Regions from separate parts of the Paenibacillus sp. UMB4589-SE434 genome, predicted to be linked through region 2. Evidence: a T-box and tRNA genes for the amino acid it is inferred to sense, from the RefSeq annotation. Region 2 holds a T-box; the other regions hold tRNA genes.
The links. The T-box of region 2 lies ahead of leuS (leucine--tRNA ligase). A T-box ahead of a tRNA ligase gene usually reads a tRNA of that ligase, here a tRNA-Leu.
Positions count from the first base shown of each region.

Region 1: it encodes a tRNA-Leu, which carries the amino acid that the T-box ahead of leuS (leucine--tRNA ligase) is inferred to sense. The anticodon was not compared.
Region 3: it encodes a tRNA-Leu, which carries the amino acid that the T-box ahead of leuS (leucine--tRNA ligase) is inferred to sense. The anticodon was not compared.

Region 1 is NZ_JASOYK010000004.1:364,498-370,557, forward strand. It holds gene QP775_RS16900 (YkvI family membrane protein) at 1-1,092, opposite strand, end outside; gene QP775_RS16905 (DedA family protein) at 1,289-1,927, shown strand; gene QP775_RS16910 (DNA uptake lipoprotein) at 2,102-2,749, opposite strand; gene QP775_RS16915 (hypothetical protein) at 3,019-3,345, shown strand; gene QP775_RS16920 (hypothetical protein) at 3,466-3,690, shown strand; tRNA gene QP775_RS16925 (tRNA-Leu) at 3,828-3,914, shown strand; tRNA gene QP775_RS16930 (tRNA-Leu) at 4,273-4,359, shown strand; gene QP775_RS16935 (RNA polymerase sigma factor) at 4,919-5,488, shown strand; gene QP775_RS16940 (hypothetical protein) at 5,555-6,060, shown strand, end outside.
Region 2 is NZ_JASOYK010000001.1:2,215,389-2,221,448, reverse strand. It holds gene QP775_RS09285 (class I SAM-dependent DNA methyltransferase) at 505-1,263, shown strand; T-box leader at 1,391-1,620, shown strand; gene leuS (leucine--tRNA ligase) at 1,752-4,193, shown strand; gene comER (late competence protein ComER) at 4,174-5,025, opposite strand; gene QP775_RS09270 (ComEA family DNA-binding protein) at 5,271-5,999, shown strand.
Region 3 is NZ_JASOYK010000006.1:1,880-7,939, reverse strand. It holds gene QP775_RS18770 (non-ribosomal peptide synthetase family protein) at 1-288, opposite strand, end outside; gene QP775_RS18765 (methyl-accepting chemotaxis protein) at 388-2,166, opposite strand; tRNA gene QP775_RS18760 (tRNA-Leu) at 2,559-2,644, opposite strand; gene rocF (arginase) at 3,155-4,060, shown strand; gene QP775_RS18750 (ornithine--oxo-acid transaminase) at 4,093-5,289, shown strand; gene map (type I methionyl aminopeptidase) at 5,453-6,060, shown strand, end outside.

The DNA of each region.
Region 1 (6,060 bases), on a different contig from region 2:
CCAAGCCCATGAAGCCTCAGTAGTAGATTCTAGCGGAGGTACTGGCTGATGAGGAATTGGTTTGTTCATTGGCAAGCGAATTAAAAGAACTAGCCAGACGACGCTGAACAACCCGAAAAGCGGATACAAATAGGATACCAAGGGTTTAAATCCGAATTGACTCATCAAATAACAAAACAGCATGATGACTGCGATGATCCATTTAGAAGGAATATGGATTCTATGCTGCAGTTGCAGCGTGATCCCATATATATCGGCAATAAATGTGGTGAATATTTCAGAAAAAATAAGCACGATATATATCATTTGGATGGCAAAGCCTAATCCGTATGCAATATGACCCATCGGAATGTCGTATTGTGTAATGCCCGGCATATGGGCAGATAAGGCAAAATGACCTGCAAACAGCATGCAGCCGATCAGTATCCCGCCGATCCATCCTCCCCATTTGATGCAGCGCTCATCGGGCATAGATGCGCCTAAAGGAACAAGTACAGCTTGGGCCATAGCCAGATTAAAAGCTCCGTACAATAGGGACGATGACCAAGCTGCGTACAGCGGCTTATCTGTCACTAAGGTAAATGCCTGCATCGTATTGGGCAGTTCGATTGTGTGCCACATAATAAATATCGTAAACAGCAGCATGGTGGGCACTACGATGGAGTTCAAATGCAAAATGGCGTTCATGCCACGATTAATCACCCAGTAGGAAGCTGCGATGGTAATTAGCAGTCCTGTTTGATAGTGTAAATTGAGATGTTCATGGAACACGGAGCCGGCACCGGCAAGCATAACGCTATTGACAAGGATCAGAACAATTAATGTAAATAAACTAATATGACGACCTGCATGGGGGCCAAACAATGTGATGTTTACATCCTCATATGAACGTGCTTTAATTCGGTGTGATATAAGCATCAATTTTGTACCCAGCCAAATAAAGATTACTGTTGCAATCAGAATGGTGAAGGGGGCCACTTTACCGAATTTTGTGAAGAATTGGAGAATCTCTTGACCCGTGGCGAACCCAGCTCCCACGACTGTTCCGATATAAGTAAACGAGATTTGGAGTACTCGCAGCATAAACTTCATTCTTGTAAGCTCCTTTCAACGCCTTTCTAGGTGACGAACAGCTCGAATCTCAGGCTTGTACGGCACTAATAGACTGTATGCAGGAGCATGAAAGGACATGCCTAACTATATATGTTACAATATTCCTGTTGTTCTGAAATAATGGGAATTCATCAATAAATGGCGCGCTTGATGGTCATAAAGGGGAGGCAACATCATGTCCGATATCATGTGGATAATATCACATTATGGATATATGGCTTTATTCGTACTGTTGGCCTTAGGCATTGTAGGTCTGCCGGTACCAGACGAAACGATTATGGTTTTTGTGGGCAGTTTAACGGCAAGTGGACCGTTTCATTATATCAAGGCGTTTATTGTCTGTTTACTGGGCAGTATGACAGGGATGCTGATTAGTTATACGGTAGGGCGGAAAGTCGGCAAGCCGCTATTAGATCGTTATGGAAAATGGGTGAAGCTTACACCGGAGCGTTTGGCAAAATCAGAGGCTTGGTTTAAAAAGTACGGCCCCATAAGTATTGCATTTGGATATTTTGTACCGGGATTCAGACACTTGACGTGTTATTTTGCGGGCATGTCCCGTTTAAAGTTCCCTGTTTATTTAGCATCTGCATTTGCGGGCGCTGTCATATGGGTAACGACGTTCTTGACGCTTGGTCATTTTGTTGGAATGCATTGGAAAGAAACGGTGAAATGGCTCCATCAACAGTTGGGACCTACACTTCTGATTGCGCTTGTGATTGCAGGACTTATCATACTGGTCTTTTTCCTTGTGCATAAGAAGAAGCGGCAGCGTGCGTCACAGCCCAAACAGGCAGTTAATGAGCCGCAGTAATTATATATTGCCCGTTCTTGAATGGGAGATTTCATAAATACGTTGGATTAACTTGAAATAGGAATGGTATATCTTATATGTGTGCTTGTATTACAGATGTATAACCAAAAACGCCTTGATGACACTTGTTGTGTCTCAAGGCGTTACGTATATATATCAGCTGGGAAATGTAATTTACGCGGCACTGCTTTGGTGTGGAAATAACTTGACGGATTGGATCTTGCTTGTCTTCGGATCAAGGTCAAGTCGCAGCAATGCATTGCCAGACTTATAACTCCATACATAGCCAGTATCTTGATCAGGCTTGCCAAGGGCTGTAACAGCGGAGGAATCGTGATCACCAACTTTAAGGCCGATAATGCCAGTTGAAGTTCCGGACCCGGAAACTTCGATAAAGGCGACATGTCCTTTGGAATTGCAGCCAAAAGAATATCCTTCATACTCCAGGACTTCAATTGGATCTGCCTCATCCATCGTATAACGTGTATCCGGTGCTCCCCACGCTTTGGTAATATCCTGCTCCGTATCCGATAAAGAAATGCCCTTCAGCTTCATGTTTTTGCGATCAAAGTCAAATTCAGGATGGTTCTGGTTCGCTGCATCTGATGGCGCATCCTTGGAACTAGATGCAATTTCAGTCTTCTCAGATTTCGAGTGGGGCGAATCCTGAATGGAATTTGACACTTCCTTTTGACCGGATAAGACATCATCTGTGGAATGCGGGGGCACACTGTCGTTAACGGATTGACACCCAAGCGTTAAGGAGATGAACAATGCGCTCGTTACAAGCACTTGAACACTCTTCGTTATGGGTCGCTGCATCTTTCGGTTCCTCCTTTACCGCCTCGCGACGGACATACATCATATTACCCTGTTACAAATATTTGAATCAACTTCGACCTGAGGTTGAATTGGTGCAAAAACGACGTTATTGAGTCTTTATTCAAAGGAAGTACCCATTTTTCGTGTTCTACATTAGTAAGACGTGATTCCAGCTCATTTGTTGCAGTAAACTAAATAAAAAGTCTGCTTTTCTCCTTTGGCGCAAATAGCATATAATAAGAGTAAGTGTTGAGAGGGGGGCGAAGAGGATGGTTCATGAGCCGACGGCTGAGTTTCTGCAAGGTAAAGTATCGGATGCGAAGGTGCATTTTGAACGCGCGCTTGATTGCAAGCATACAGAGTTCGATGACCTGTACCCATATATGATTGAACACCCGCAATTTTTTTGGTACAAACGCTATGTGGCGTGGTCAGAATTGCTGACGGTGGTCAAACTATGTAACGAGCTTAATGTAACATGGCGTCAATTATTTTCGGTACAGCAGGCAGATTATATCGAGAAGCGAGTAATGTCAGCCAAAGTGCTGGATTACTGGTTTGAGAAGAACGATTCGCGGGAACACGTAGGACATTAATTAAAGAATGTTCATTGATTAGCGGGACACGATAGTTATGGACCTGTGGGTTAGTTTGCCGCAGGTCCTTCGTATATACAGAAGAGTACTTGCATATAGGCATAAGGAGGAATAAGCGTAATGGACGAGCAGTTATTAGATCAATATCGGCAGCAGGGCATACTTGTGCGTGTAGTACGTGATCTATTGGAAATTAATGATGTAAAAGGGATTGTGGTTGCTTGGGACGACGACAGTATAATGATTAGAAAACCGAATCGTCGTATTGTTAAGTTGAAGCGTTCTTACCTCGTGCAGCCGATTGAGGAACCTCGAAAGCTGCCCCCAGGGTTATTGGAAGAGTAAGCAGCTGTTGGTATGACCTAATGTTAGCCAATAGTGAGAAAAATATATTGCAAGGATGGAGTAAGTATGATAATATATATTTCCTAAGCCCAATTATATTGGTTCATAATATTGGTGGGTTATTGAATATCATACATGCAGTCATGGCGGAATTGGCAGACGCGCTAGATTCAGGTTCTAGTGCCCGCAAGGGCGTGGAGGTTCGAGTCCTCTTGACTGCACCATCTTATCAACAACAAGTTCGTACAACTGCTGTGCATGCAGTTTGTGAGCTTTTTTTATTTGGTATTTTCAATACTTTTTTATGAATAGTTTGCTTTTGGGGACGCATGAAAACGCTCAGCGATGGAACAATAGGGATTGGATTGAACTCGCTCCATAGACGAATAGTTAGACAGCAGCTCATTAAAAAATGGAATTAACATGTTGACACTCAACTCGTTACGTGATATATTATTTCTTGTGACCGAGCGATGAACTGATTAACAATAACGCAGAACATACTGGACATACAGTTAAGAGACGCGTTGAAGATTCTCTTCATGAGTCAGAAGTTACATACAATGTTCTATTATACAACATGCAGTCATGGCGGAATTGGCAGACGCGCTAGATTCAGGTTCTAGTGCCCGCAAGGGCGTGGAGGTTCGAGTCCTCTTGACTGCACCAATTTTATAAGAACGAGAATGTTCATAGGATGCTGAATAGCATTTTGTGGATTTTTTTATGTTTAGAGTTTGTATACTGGATCGTTCACCATTAAGCAGATACCCATCCACTTTTAAGTAAACTTCGATTATCTTCTGAACTCTCCTCTCATTCGAAATACTCTTATGTTAATTTAACCACCGATGTTTGATCTTCTCGTTTTAATCGTAAGTTCCCTCAATCATTTTCTAGTACCCACAAATACGAACTCCACTTATTTTCAAAATTAACCACAGTTTAATAATAACTTTTTCATTTCTTAACGATGCGACATTTCCCTCATTGCCTCATAGCAGGCGGAATTTCATTCTCTATATGTCCTTTTCTTAGTTTTTCATTTTTATCATTCTAGAATTATCCACTATAAAGGGGGTGATATATGCAGGGTTTTAGTAAAATCCTTGTTGTGTACTGACGATAAGTACAAGCATTAAGAGGTTATAGGATAGAGCCGATTCGTTAAGAACGGATGGTCTAAAACTATAGGTAAGGGAGTAGGAGGGGATAAACGTTGCCTATCATGCTGTCCCAACGGGATAAAAAGGATGAAGGTATGTTTGTTACTGAACTGTACATTCGATACTACCCCATGATGAGAAAAAAAGCTTTTGAGATTACACGTGATCATAGTGTGGTAGAGGATATCATCCAAGATGCCTTTATTCGCTTAATTAGAAAAATTACACTTCTAAAATCATTAGATCCCGGCAAAAGAGTCTCCTATATACTCCAAACCACTCGAAATACAGCCCTTAATTATTTGAAACAGCACGCTAAAAATAAAAAACATACCACGAATTGTTATCAAGATTTGGAATGGGTAAGTGACTCTCAGACTAGTATTGAGGACATGTACAATACAAAAGAAGGGCTTCGTTCAGTAAGTATGATTATTTCAGCGCTGCCCAAAAGAGATCGTATGCTGCTATACAACAAATACATTTTAGATTTGGACGATAAAGATATTTCTCGCTCGATGAAAATACCAAAGGCTAATATTCGATCTTATTTGACGAGAGCGAGGCAAAGAGCCTTAAAAATGCTGCTTAAACATAAAAGTTTCATCACCAGTGTGCGACCTCAGGTCTAATTTTGAAAAATGGTCACATTACCTGTTGCATATTCTTGATTTTGGTTGTCTTTAGGATAGAAACATATGAGTCAAACATATGGATCGTTTGAATTGGTGGCCGCCATTCAATATAAAGTCAAAATTTATATAGTTGGAGGTTATGTCATGTTCAAGAGTAAATTATTTCTAGCATCAATGTCTTCCTTATTATTGGCTGGTGCAATTGGGCTTCCTGCTTCACAAGCTTTTGCAGCATCACCTCAAACAGCTGTTGTATCCAGTGTTAAGGCTGTAAGTGTGCAAGGATCTGTTGAGGCAGCAGGTAAGCTAGGATTCCTAGTAAGAGGTGCCCTTGTTGTTATTAAAAATGCGGTTAAATATGGTGGGGAAGCATTATCCCATGTTGTAAAATGGCTTGATGCGGACACGGCAAAATACTTATCTAAAAATACGAACAAAATCTCGGATGGTATAGATAAAGCCATTGGTAAAATTAGCGAATTGGGAGATTATGCAACTGCGACGATCAGAACGATTCTGCTTGACGGTCTCCGTGCGGCAGGTGTTCCAGATAAGTACGGTGTAGCGAT
Region 2 (6,060 bases):
CAGAGACAGCTGAAGCGGAGCAAAAGCTCGCCCAGATCCAGGCGGAACAGCGTCGCCCGGATACGAAGCGTTCTACCCTTGCTGACGGCTCCTCAAGCGATTATAAGTGGGCAGGGGATCGCACTGGCCCGGATGCACGTCGCAAGCCTTCGCGTCCAAGCGATGCTGCGGCCCAGCGTTCACAATCGGCTCGTCGGAGTGCTGATCAACCCGGCACAACTTCTGCAGAGCGCAAGCAGAGTGATGATCGTAGACAGACGGGCAGCTATAAACCAATAGGTGATCGCAAGCAAACGGATGGACGATTCGGATCCAATGAACGCAACACCATGAACGAACGGAAATCAACTGATGATCGCAGATCCACTGGCAGTGGGAGAGCATATGACTCTTCCGGAACGGGACAAGCACGCGGCGATCATAGTCGCCCATCTGCAGGACGCAAGCCGTTCTCTTCTGGACAAGGGAATGGCCGGTCTAACTTCCGAAAGGATGATCGCTAGTATGGATTCGTACGGCCAATTTGCGCTGGTGTATGATCGGCTTATGGCGGATATGCCGTATGAGAAGTGGCTTGATTTTGCAAATGCAGCATGGGAACGGTATGATGTTGCTCCTCGGTCTGTTGTTGATTTGGGCTGTGGCACCGGTACGATTGCGATCCCATTAGCGAAGCAAGGCATGCAGGTCACTGGTATTGACTTGGCGGATGCTATGCTCACGATTGCTCGTGAAAAGGAGCAGGATGCAGGTCGGCTGGCTGGCTCTGTGCAGTGGGTGTGTCAGGATATGAGACAATGGGAAGTACCTGAGCAGGTTGATACTGTTATTTCTTTTTGTGATTGTATCAATTATGTAACGGAACCAGAAGATGTTCGATTGGTATTTCAACAGACGGCTAAACAGCTTCGGTCAGGTGGCCTGTTTATGCTTGATATGCATCATGTTCGCCAATTTGAATATTATGCGCAAGAACAGCCTTTCGCATTGGATGAAGGGGATGTAGCTTATATTTGGCATAGTGAATATGATGAGTCACGGCATGAAATTGAACACCAGTTGGCTATATTTGCTGAGGATCCGTTGAGTGGAAAGTATAATCGAATCGATGAGACACACATTCAGCGCGCCTATGAGACGGATTGGATTATAGGTGAATTGCTTGCAGCGGGCTTTGCGCATATCGACGTGTATGGTGACTTTGAATGGGAAGAACCAGGTCCTGATACATCCAGATTGTTCTTAATTGCTTTAAAAAAGTAGCCTTACCTTCACTGTGATGCACCGTGTTGTACCGTTGGGGAGACACGGTAGGCGCCCGTTGACAAGATTTGTTTTTTTGCATATGATGTATGTAATTATTGTGTAAAAACAGTGGAACTGTAACCATAGGAAGACGTGGATTAGGAATAGTAGTTCTCCGAAGTCATTCAGAGAGTCGGCGGTTGGTGCGAGCCGATGGATAGAGGAAGCGAACTCACCTAGGAGTCGCACAACTGTACGTTAAGGTAAGGTTGTGACGTATAAGCTCGCGTTAAGAGCTTCAAGTGAGCGCCAGGCAGAGCATGCCGTGCGCTAACTAGGGTGGTACCGCGGGAATCCAAGTCTCTCGTCCCTAGCGAATTCGCTAGGGACGAGAGGCTTTTTTTGTGGTTATATGTGATACATTGCGCTGTACCAAGTACGTGCAGCAAGAAATAATGATGAACAAAGAAAAGCAGGTTTTAACCTGAATAGAGGGGGCTTCAATAATGAGCACAGAAATGAAACAACCAGCAGGCTATCAGCCGCTTGCCATTGAGCCGAAATGGCAGAAGTATTGGGATGAACACAAGACATTTGCGACATTGGAAGATGACAGCAAGCCGAAGTTCTACGCATTGGACATGTTCCCATATCCGTCTGGAGCAGGCTTGCATGTCGGTCACCCGGAAGGCTACACAGCAACAGATATCGTATCCCGTTTTAAGCGGATGCGAGGATATAATGTTCTTCACCCGATGGGTTGGGACGCATTTGGTCTTCCTGCTGAGCAATATGCTATTGATACAGGAGCGCATCCGCGTGAATTTACAGTAAAGAACATAGACAACTTCCGCCGTCAGATCAAGTCTCTTGGATTTTCCTACGATTGGGATCGCGAGATTAGTACGACTGATCCTGAGTACTACAAATGGACACAGTGGATTTTCATACAGTTATACAAGAAAGGCCTCGCATACGTCGATGAAGTACCGGTTAACTGGTGCCCAGCATTAGGAACTGTACTTGCGAACGAAGAAGTGATTGATGGCAAGTCCGAGCGTGGTAACCATCCGGTCATTCGCAAGCCAATGCGCCAGTGGGTATTAAAGATTACCGCATATGCTGAACGCTTGCTCGAGGATCTGGATGAGCTGGATTGGCCGGAGAGCATCAAGGATATGCAGCGTCACTGGGTAGGCAAATCCAAAGGGGCAGAGGTACGCTTCACGATAGAGGGGCATAATGCTAATCTTGACGTATTTACGACTCGTCCCGATACATTGTTCGGTGCTACATATTGTGTGCTGGCACCAGAGCATGAGTTGGTTAGCCAGATCACAACTGCTGCACAGCAGGCCGCAATCGAGGCTTACCGTGAGCAAGCTGCTCGTAAGAGTGATCTGGAGCGAACAGACCTAGCAAAAGAGAAAACCGGCGTATTTACTGGCGCTTATGCCATTAATCCGGTGAGCGGTGCCAAGATGCCGATCTGGATTGCTGATTATGTACTGGCGGGTTATGGAACGGGAGCAATTATGGCTGTTCCTGCGCATGATGAACGGGACTGGGAGTTTGCAAAGCAGTTTGATCTGCCGATTGTTGAAGTTGTGTCAGGCGGCGATGTGCAGGAAGCAGCATACACTGGTGATGGAGCTCACGTTAATTCAGACTTCCTGAATGGCTTAGATAATGCGCCAGCTATCGCAGCTATGATCGAGTGGATGGAAGGAAAAGGTATCGGCAGCGGCAAGGTGACTTATCGTCTACGCGATTGGTTGTTCAGCCGCCAGCGCTACTGGGGTGAGCCCATCCCAATTATTCATCTCGAAGATGGCACAATGAAGACGATTCCTGAGGCTGAGCTTCCGCTCGTACTGCCAGAAGTAGATCAGATTCGACCTTCCGGTACAGGTGAATCACCGCTTGCCAATGTGACAGAGTGGGTAAACACAGTTGATCCGGAGACAGGTATGAAGGCGCGCCGTGAGACGAACACAATGCCACAGTGGGCAGGCAGCAGCTGGTATTACTTGCGTTATATAGATCCGAAGAACAATGATGAGATCTGCTCCAAAGAATTGCAAGAGAAATGGCTTCCTGTCGATCTTTATATTGGCGGTGTGGAGCATGCTGTACTTCACTTGTTGTATGCTCGTTTCTGGCATAAAGTGCTGTATGATCTGGGTGTTGTCCAAACGAAGGAGCCATTCCATAAGTTAGTGAACCAAGGGATGATTCTAGGTACCAACAATGAGAAAATGTCGAAGTCAAGAGGAAATGTTATTAATCCGGACGAGATCGTTTATGAGTATGGGGCAGATACACTCCGTATGTACGAGATGTTTATGGGCCCTCTTGAAGCAACGAAACCGTGGAATACGAATGGCGTTGAAGGAATGAATCGTTTCCTTGGCCGTGTATGGCGATTGTTTGTCACCGATGAAGATCAATTAAATCCGAAGATGACAGACGATGTGGAGGACAATGCTTTTGTGCGTACATGGCACAAGACCGTGAAAAAAGTGACTGAGGACTATGAGGCACTTCGTTTTAATACAGCGATCAGCCAGATGATGATCTTTATCAACGACGCATACAAGCAAGATAAGCTGCCGCGTAAGGCGATGGAGAGCTTTGTACAATTGCTGTCACCACTTGCTCCGCATATTGCCGAAGAGCTGTGGGAGCGTCTTGGCTTCACAGGCTCCATCACATACGCTGCTTGGCCGACATACGATGAGAGTCTGACCGTTGACGCCGAGGTTCAGATTGTCGTGCAAGTCAACGGCAAGATCGTAGAGCGAATGAACATGGCTGCTGACGCGGACGAAGCTGCGATGCAAGATACAGCGATGAACTCAGCTAACGTTCAAGCTGCGATGGCAGGCAAGACGGTTCGCAAAGTCATCGCTGTTAAAGGACGACTCGTTAATATTGTGGTCGGTTAAGATTAACCTCAATGCTACCGAATAGGGTGGATACTTTATCCAGATCTTCTTCATATTTGGCGTGGGTAACATGAATTAATTGCTGGAATACACCATCCAGCTTCTCATTAAGCAAGCGCAGCGCCTCGGCGGTAATCCCGCCGGGGACGGCTACGCGCTGCTGAAGTTGTTCAAGCGATAGTCCGCCTTCCGTTAACAGTTTCCCTGTGCCGATTAACATCTCGGAGGCTAGCCTCGCAGCTTCATCGCGGTTTATACCTGTTTCTAGCACCGCTTCATCTATCCATTTTTGCATGAAGAAAGCAATAAATGCTGGACCACAGCTTGATATGTCACTGGTGATCCGTGTATATTGCTCCTCTATCTGAATAGGCCTGCTTATCGACATCATAAGCTGCTCGAGCAGCAGTCGATCCTCTGTCTGAATCCGGCTTCCATAAATACATATAGATGCACCGCTCCATACATAATTAGTAATACTAGGGATGATTTTAGCTATTTTGCACGTTAATTGGCGTTCCAAGTGATTGATGAGGACGGGACTTGTTATCGATACGAGAATAAGATCAGCGCGATCGTACGCCGATATTTCCTCGATAACTGTTTTGTACTCCAGAGGTTTTACGCACAGAAAGACGATGCTGCTCGCTTTAACCGTTTCTTCAATCGATGCAACCGCATGAAGACCGGGGTATTGCGAGGCAAGCCGTTGCGCTTTGTTGAATGTACGGTTGGTAGCTACTACCTGATCAGGCTCCAGCGCCCCGGATTGGATTAGCGATTCAATGAGGATAGTGCCCATGCTTCCCGTACCTATAAATCCGACCTTCACGGCTATTCCCTCCTTTTATGAATGACGATCTGCTTGTTGTTCGGTGTTGCTGTCGTTTTAATTGAATTTTCGGAGATATGATAGGGAGCGTTCCCGGTATCTTCTCCATGTTAACCTACTATATGTTGACACGGCTTGACCTTATTACAGCTTGCGCTGTAGGGTCAGTCATATGTGCCCTTGTATAGGGCCGCACATTTGGACGAAGGTATCGATTCACGATTACGTGACAAGGGGCGTTTATGATGAAAAGAAAAGAGTATAACCAATCAGGCACACGTACGTGGCTGGCATCATGGACTATAGTGTCTATATTTGCAGCAGCGGGTATGGTGTTATTTGCACTTATGTGGCTACCGGTGCAGTCGGAACAGGATGATAGCACTTGGCGGTATGTGGACAATCAAGTTCAACAGCTATTAAATGAGGAGAATGGCAGCGAAGAAAGCGGCAAAAGTGTTATCCCAAAGCAGTCTGTTCCGATATCTAATAACGGCAAGCCCACTAGCATTGACGCTGGAGCATTTCAGCAGTCAGAGGGGAAACAACTAGGTGAGGATTCACCTGCTTCATTGCATCCCGTGCAAAATAAAGAGGCAGTAGCCGGTTCCGGCCTAATGACCCCATCCACCCAAGGTGTGCCACATCCCGCTACAGCTCCAGTCGACATTTCAGCTCCTAACCGTGCTGCTGTACCTCAGCCAGAGACTCGAACAAATGTTGTATCTGACACGACTTCTGCCGTCATGTCCAAGCAGACAGCTCGTACAGATGAAGGCTTGATTCATATTAATAGCGCCAGCGAACAGGAGCTCACAAGCCTTCCGGGGATTGGACCCTCCAAGGCAAAGGCAATTATCGCCTATCGCGAGAAACATGGCATGTTTAAGGCAGAGAAGGATCTGCTGAAGGTTAAAGGTATTGGGTCCAAGCTGTATGCAAAGATTAAAGGCCACGTCTCTATTCAACCATGAATGTGATCTCTGCAGTTGCGCAGTTGTGGCGGTCTGCTTACAATAGACATATCAATATGCT
Region 3 (6,060 bases), on a different contig from region 2:
CCCGCCTTCCAGCGTAGCAAACACTGCGCTCAAGGGTCTCTCCATACTATTGGTAGCCACCATCAGCTCTTTTTCACCCGATATCCGGTATACCCATACCATATATGCAGCCGTTAACAAAGCGTGAAGCTGGCCTGCTTGAGTTGCAGCAGCCAGCTTGCCATTCCACTTTCCAGAAAAATCAAAGGATACCTCAGTATAATCGTAAGTACGCAAATGTCTTGCCGCATCCAAAGGGACTTGCAGCATAGGCAGTATGGTATTTTTGTCAAGTGTATTTGGTTTCATAGAAGTTGCGATCATGTACGTTTGCCTCCAACACCTTATCTCTAATATAGGCTTCTCTTTTTTATAGTTGAAAGTTAATGGCCATGTTGCTAGTCCAGATTACTTTGAATCCTCATCTGCATTCGTATCTTTGCTCACATGGAACTTCGTAATCAAATCTTCCAACTGTTCGGACAGCTTAGTTAATCGATTCGATTCATGTAAGATAGAAGACATGGATGCCGTCTGTTCTTCCACGGTAGAGGTAATGGCGCTGCTGTTCTCCGCAGTTGTTTGCGCAGTCGCCAGCAATTCTTGAACGGTTGCAGTCAGCTCTTCTGTTCCTGCTGAAATTTCTTCCGTAGCACTGGAGACATCTTGAATTTGCCCAGTTACCGCTTTGGTCGCATTTAAAATATCATTAAAGAGACGTCCCGTTTGTTCTGTAATCACGATTCCCATTTGCACATCTTGTGTGCCTTTCTCCATCGCCTTAACTGCATTTACGATTTCCAACTGAATCTCGCTGATCAGTTCCGCAATTTGCTTCGCGGAATTTTCCGATTGCTCGGCCAGTTTGCGAACTTCTCCTGCAACGACCGCAAAACCTTTGCCATGTTCACCTACACGTGCCGCCTCAATGGATGCGTTTAGCGCCAGCAGATTGGTCTGGCTTGAAATTCCGGTAATGATATGTAATATATCTCCAATTTCATTTGAGCGGCCTTCCAATGTCTTAATGGCTTTGGACGTATGATCGACAGATTTCGTAATCAATCCCATCTGTGTCGCAACTTGTTGTACAATTTCGTTCCCCTTGAGCGACTTTTCCTCCATCGCATATGCTTCATCAGACACTGTTGAAGAACTGCTTGCGATCGTTTGAATGACAGTGGCCATCTCAGCCATCGCACGCGCACTGTCTGTTGTTGCTTGCTCCTGCATATGAATGCCTTGCGATACTTCTTGCATATTTTTCGTTATAACGTTAGCTCGCTGCGTGTTCTCTTCTGTAATCGCCAGCAGCCCTCTCGCCGATTCCGTCACTTCGACCGACGTCTGCTGTACTTTTACGATCATATCGCGGATTTTAAGCACCATTTCGTTAAATCTCTCATTTACGACACCAAGATCATCTTTGCCTGTATTAATCTGAACGTCGAAATTACCATTACTGACTTCTGCTATACCTTTAATCAGATCTTTAATTGGTGACAACGTGAGTCGTACAATGTAATACTGAATAACTAACACCACAACCAGAAGAACAAGCAAAATAAACAATCCGTTCCAAAGGAGTCGTTGAAGGCCTTCTGGCACCATGCTTGCATCCGCATCAACTGCAAAGTAAGCGAAAATTTTACCGCTTGAATCTTGGAGTGGGTAAGCGATCGTAGTCCAAGTACCAAACATGTCTGAGTAGAAGCTAGTAAATGTAGGCTCTCCTGATTCCATCATCTTGCCCAGTGCTTTGGCAACTTCTCCTGGCTGTTCGTACAGATCCCCGATATTCACATTATTTTTCTTGAAATCTTCCATTAAATTGTTAGGCATTGCCACTAGAGAGGTTTTGTTACCATCCTGAAGTTCGACGCCGAACACATAAGCCTGTGCAATGTTAGGGTTATACTTGGATACTTCACTTAAATACTTGCGAAGCTTTGTTTGTATAGGTCCATCGTAATTCTTCTCTTGAATAGCAGCCGCTATCGCTTTCGTATCAAGACCTTTGACCCAGTTATCAGTCACCGTTTCGATCTGTTTGTGCAACTGATCCGTTAATGTGTACTCCGTATTCAAATAGTTGACCGTGATGAGGATCGTACCGATTAAAATGATGTTTACGGAGGTTAATAATAAGTTTTTCACAAAAAATGACATGCTTTTCAGTCTATTCACCTGGTTCACTCCTATAATGTTTTGACTTGATGACAGCTCCTTGTTGATTTGGCACATCGCTCTCCAATCTATATTTCCGTAATGAAATGAAAATGAAAAAATGAAAAAGTATATTCAGTATATATTTCGACATTTTTCTACCAAACTTAATAGTTAGGACAAATTTAATGTGAAATATTTTTCATATGATCACTTTTTACTATAACACATAGTTATAAAGACCTGTTATTCCAGACCGGTGAACCCTAGATCAATATTAGCAATATAAATAGGCTATTACCTTCACTTTCTATATGCGCACAAAAAAACCAATGCTTATCAGGAGAAATTCCTGGTAAACATTGGTTTGAAGTTGAAATATATACAATACATACATCATTTGTCGAAAATTATGGTGCGGTAGAGAGGACTCGAACCTCCACGGGCATACGCCCACTACCCCCTCAAGATAGCGTGTCTGCCATTCCACCACTACCGCATGTTTTACCTTTTAGAAGGGACAGTTGCTATTGTATCGTGTTCAGTGACGAATGTAAAGTCCTTATTTACAAAAATTCAATTTCATTTCCTGTATATTTTTTATCAATATTCAAAACAGTTTGCCATTAATATAGATGCATTTACATTCAACTCCATTCATGAACTAAAATAAAATATCCACATACTGGTACGATGTTACAATGCATCCACCCCTGTTTTATACATTTATGCAACCAATATATACACTAGTTATACATCAGCTGCTTTATTAATGCTTAAATTTAAAGCTTTTATCTTCACCATCCGTCATAAAAGCAAGCATTTAGCTCTGGCACTACGCCTCCATCTTGTCGTACTATATTGTCGTAATCTATTTTTCATAAAATTAGAATCTCACCTGCATTCATGAATACACGAATCTTCCCCTACATCCTTATCTACCCCTAAGTATTTGTTAACGCTTTCATCTCAACAAAACGATAATCGCCACTCGAGAGGAGCACCACGTATGAACCGTAAATCTATTTCGTTGTTAAGCGTCCCTTATGGTAAGGGCGCCGCCAGAGCTGGCGCTGAAGCCGGCCCGGCAGCTTTGTTGGAAGCTGGACTCGTTCGTTATTTAAATCAATTGAACCTACAAGTGGTGGATGAGGGCGCTGTAACCCCTCCGCCTGTTATAGAAGAACAACCTCCCGCAAGCAAGAAGCTGAAGCATCTGCACGAGATTGTTGCCCTTAACAGCGCATTGGCAGATCGCGTAGCAGCTATCGCAAGTCACGATCAGTTCCCGCTTATTCTCGGCGGAGATCATAGCATAGCCATCGGTACACTGGCTGGCATTACACGCCATTACAACAATGTAGGCGTCATTTGGTTTGATGCTCACGGCGACCTGAATACAGAAGATACAAGCCCTTCCGGCAACATTCATGGCATGTCTCTGGCTGTAAATCTAGATCAAGGTCACCCGCTGCTTAAGCAAATTAGGCAACACAGCTCCCGTATTAATCCTGCCAAAGTAGTCATTATTGGGGCTAGATCGCTCGATCAAGGAGAGCGTGATTATATCCGCGAAGCAGGCATCACCTGCTTTACGATGCATGACATCGATCGCAAAGGGATGCCTTACGTCATGGAGCAAACATTACGCATTGTCGGCGACGGAACGGATGGGGTCCATCTCAGCTTTGACATTGATAGTCTTGATCCTTACGAAGCTCCAGGCACCGGAACTGCCGTCCCCGGAGGCGTAAGTTTCCGCGAGGCGCATCTGGCACTTGAACTTATGTATGAATCAAACCTCATCACATCGGCTGAATTTGTAGAAGTGAATCCACTGCTTGATTCGAATAAGCGCACCGTCCAATTGGCAATTGGTCTTATTGGCTCCTTACTGGGCGAACAAATTTTGTGACCTTACAACATGAATAAAAGGAGGCACCACTCTTGAATCATACAATTAGAATCATCGATCAGACCGAGAAATACGGAGCGCGGAACTATACCCCACTGCCAATCGTCATCTCGCAAGCGGAAGGTGTCTGGGTCTCAGACCCGGAAGGCAATCGTTACTTGGATATGTTAAGCGCATACTCGGCACTTAATCATGGACATCGCCATCCGGCTATCATTCAAGCCTTAAAGGATCAGGCAGATAAGGTGACGTTAACCTCGCGTGCTTTTCATAATGATCAGCTTGGACATTTGTACGAACGGCTCTCCAAGCTTACAGGCAAAGCTATGATTCTCCCGATGAATACAGGTGCCGAAGCTGTTGAAACAGCTATTAAAGCTGCAAGACGCTGGGGTTATGAACATAAAGGAATCCCTGAAAATCAAGCAGAAATTATCGTATGTGACGGCAATTTTCATGGCCGTACCGTGACGATCACCTCCTTCTCGTCTGAGGAGGCTTACAAACGCGGCTTCGGCCCGTTCACACCAGGCTTCAAGCTGATTCCTTATGGCGATATAGCTGCACTTGAACAAGCCATAACACCTCATACAGCCGCGTTTTTGGTTGAACCGATACAGGGAGAAGCTGGCATAATTCTGCCTGAACCAGGCTTCCTTCAAGCAGCACAGGACCTGTGCAAACAGCACAACGTTCTGCTGATTGCTGATGAGATTCAGACCGGTCTAGGCCGTACTGGCAAGATGTTCGCCTGCGACTGGGAAAACATCGTGCCTGACATGTACATTCTCGGCAAGGCGCTAGGCGGTGGAGTCATCCCAGTGTCCGCCGTTGCAGCCGATGCCGAGGTACTCGGTACGTATACGCCTGGCTCGCACGGCTCAACCTTCGGCGGCAATCCACTCGGCAGCGCGGTCGCCGTTGCCGCGTTGGATGTTCTAACGAGCGAGAAGCTTGCCGATCGTGCGTTAACGCTTGGCGATTACTTTATGGCCGGACTTCGCAAGCTGCAATCGCCGCTTATTAAGGAACTGCGCGGCCGTGGCCTCTTAATCGGGCTGGAACTGAACGAGCAAGCTCGACCATACTGCGAGCAATTGCAGCGCTTAGGCTTGCTCGCCAAGGAAACACACGACAATACCATCCGCTTTGCGCCTCCACTTATCATTACGACGGAAGAGTTGGACTGGGCACTAGAGCGAATCGATCAAGTGCTGACAAGAGCTTAGCATCTAGACATCCCTTTACTCGGTATGGGAATTCATTCATCCATTCATTTATGGTCTGTATTTAAGTAACGGAGTTACGCTATAATTAATAGTAACCAGAAAGAGGAGCCTTAGACGGTTCCTCTTTCTGGTTACTACTTACCTTTGGTTTGGAGGAGTACGAATGACCATTAGTTCAGAACAGGATATCGATGGTCTCCAAGAAATTGGCAGAATTGTTGCTTTGACGATCGCGGAAATGAAACGCTGTGTGCAAGCCGGGATGACGACCAAAGAACTGGACGAGATCGGTGAGCAAGTTCTACGCAGCAACGGCGCCGTGTCAGCCCCGAAGAAGGTATTTAACTTCCCAGGGCATACATGTATTAGCCTTAACCGTAATATTGCACATGGCATTCCGGGCAGCACCGTGATACAAGCCGGTGATCTAATTAATGTTGATGTATGTGCGGAGAAGGATGGATATATTGCAGATGCGGGACACTCCTTCCAAATACCTCCCTATACTCATGCCATTACCCAACTTTGCCAACATACGCATAACACGATGATGAATGTCATTTCTGCTTTAAAGCACGGTGTACGGATAAATGAGATTGGACGCATCATGCAAGCTGAAGCTGCAAGGGGCGGTTATAAGGTTATTCAAAATCTGTGCAGTCACGGAGTAGGAAGAGCCATTCACGAATCACCAGAAATCCTTCCCGTATATAACAAACACGATAAACGTATGCTGAAGGAAGGAATGGTCATTACAATTGAACCCTTCCT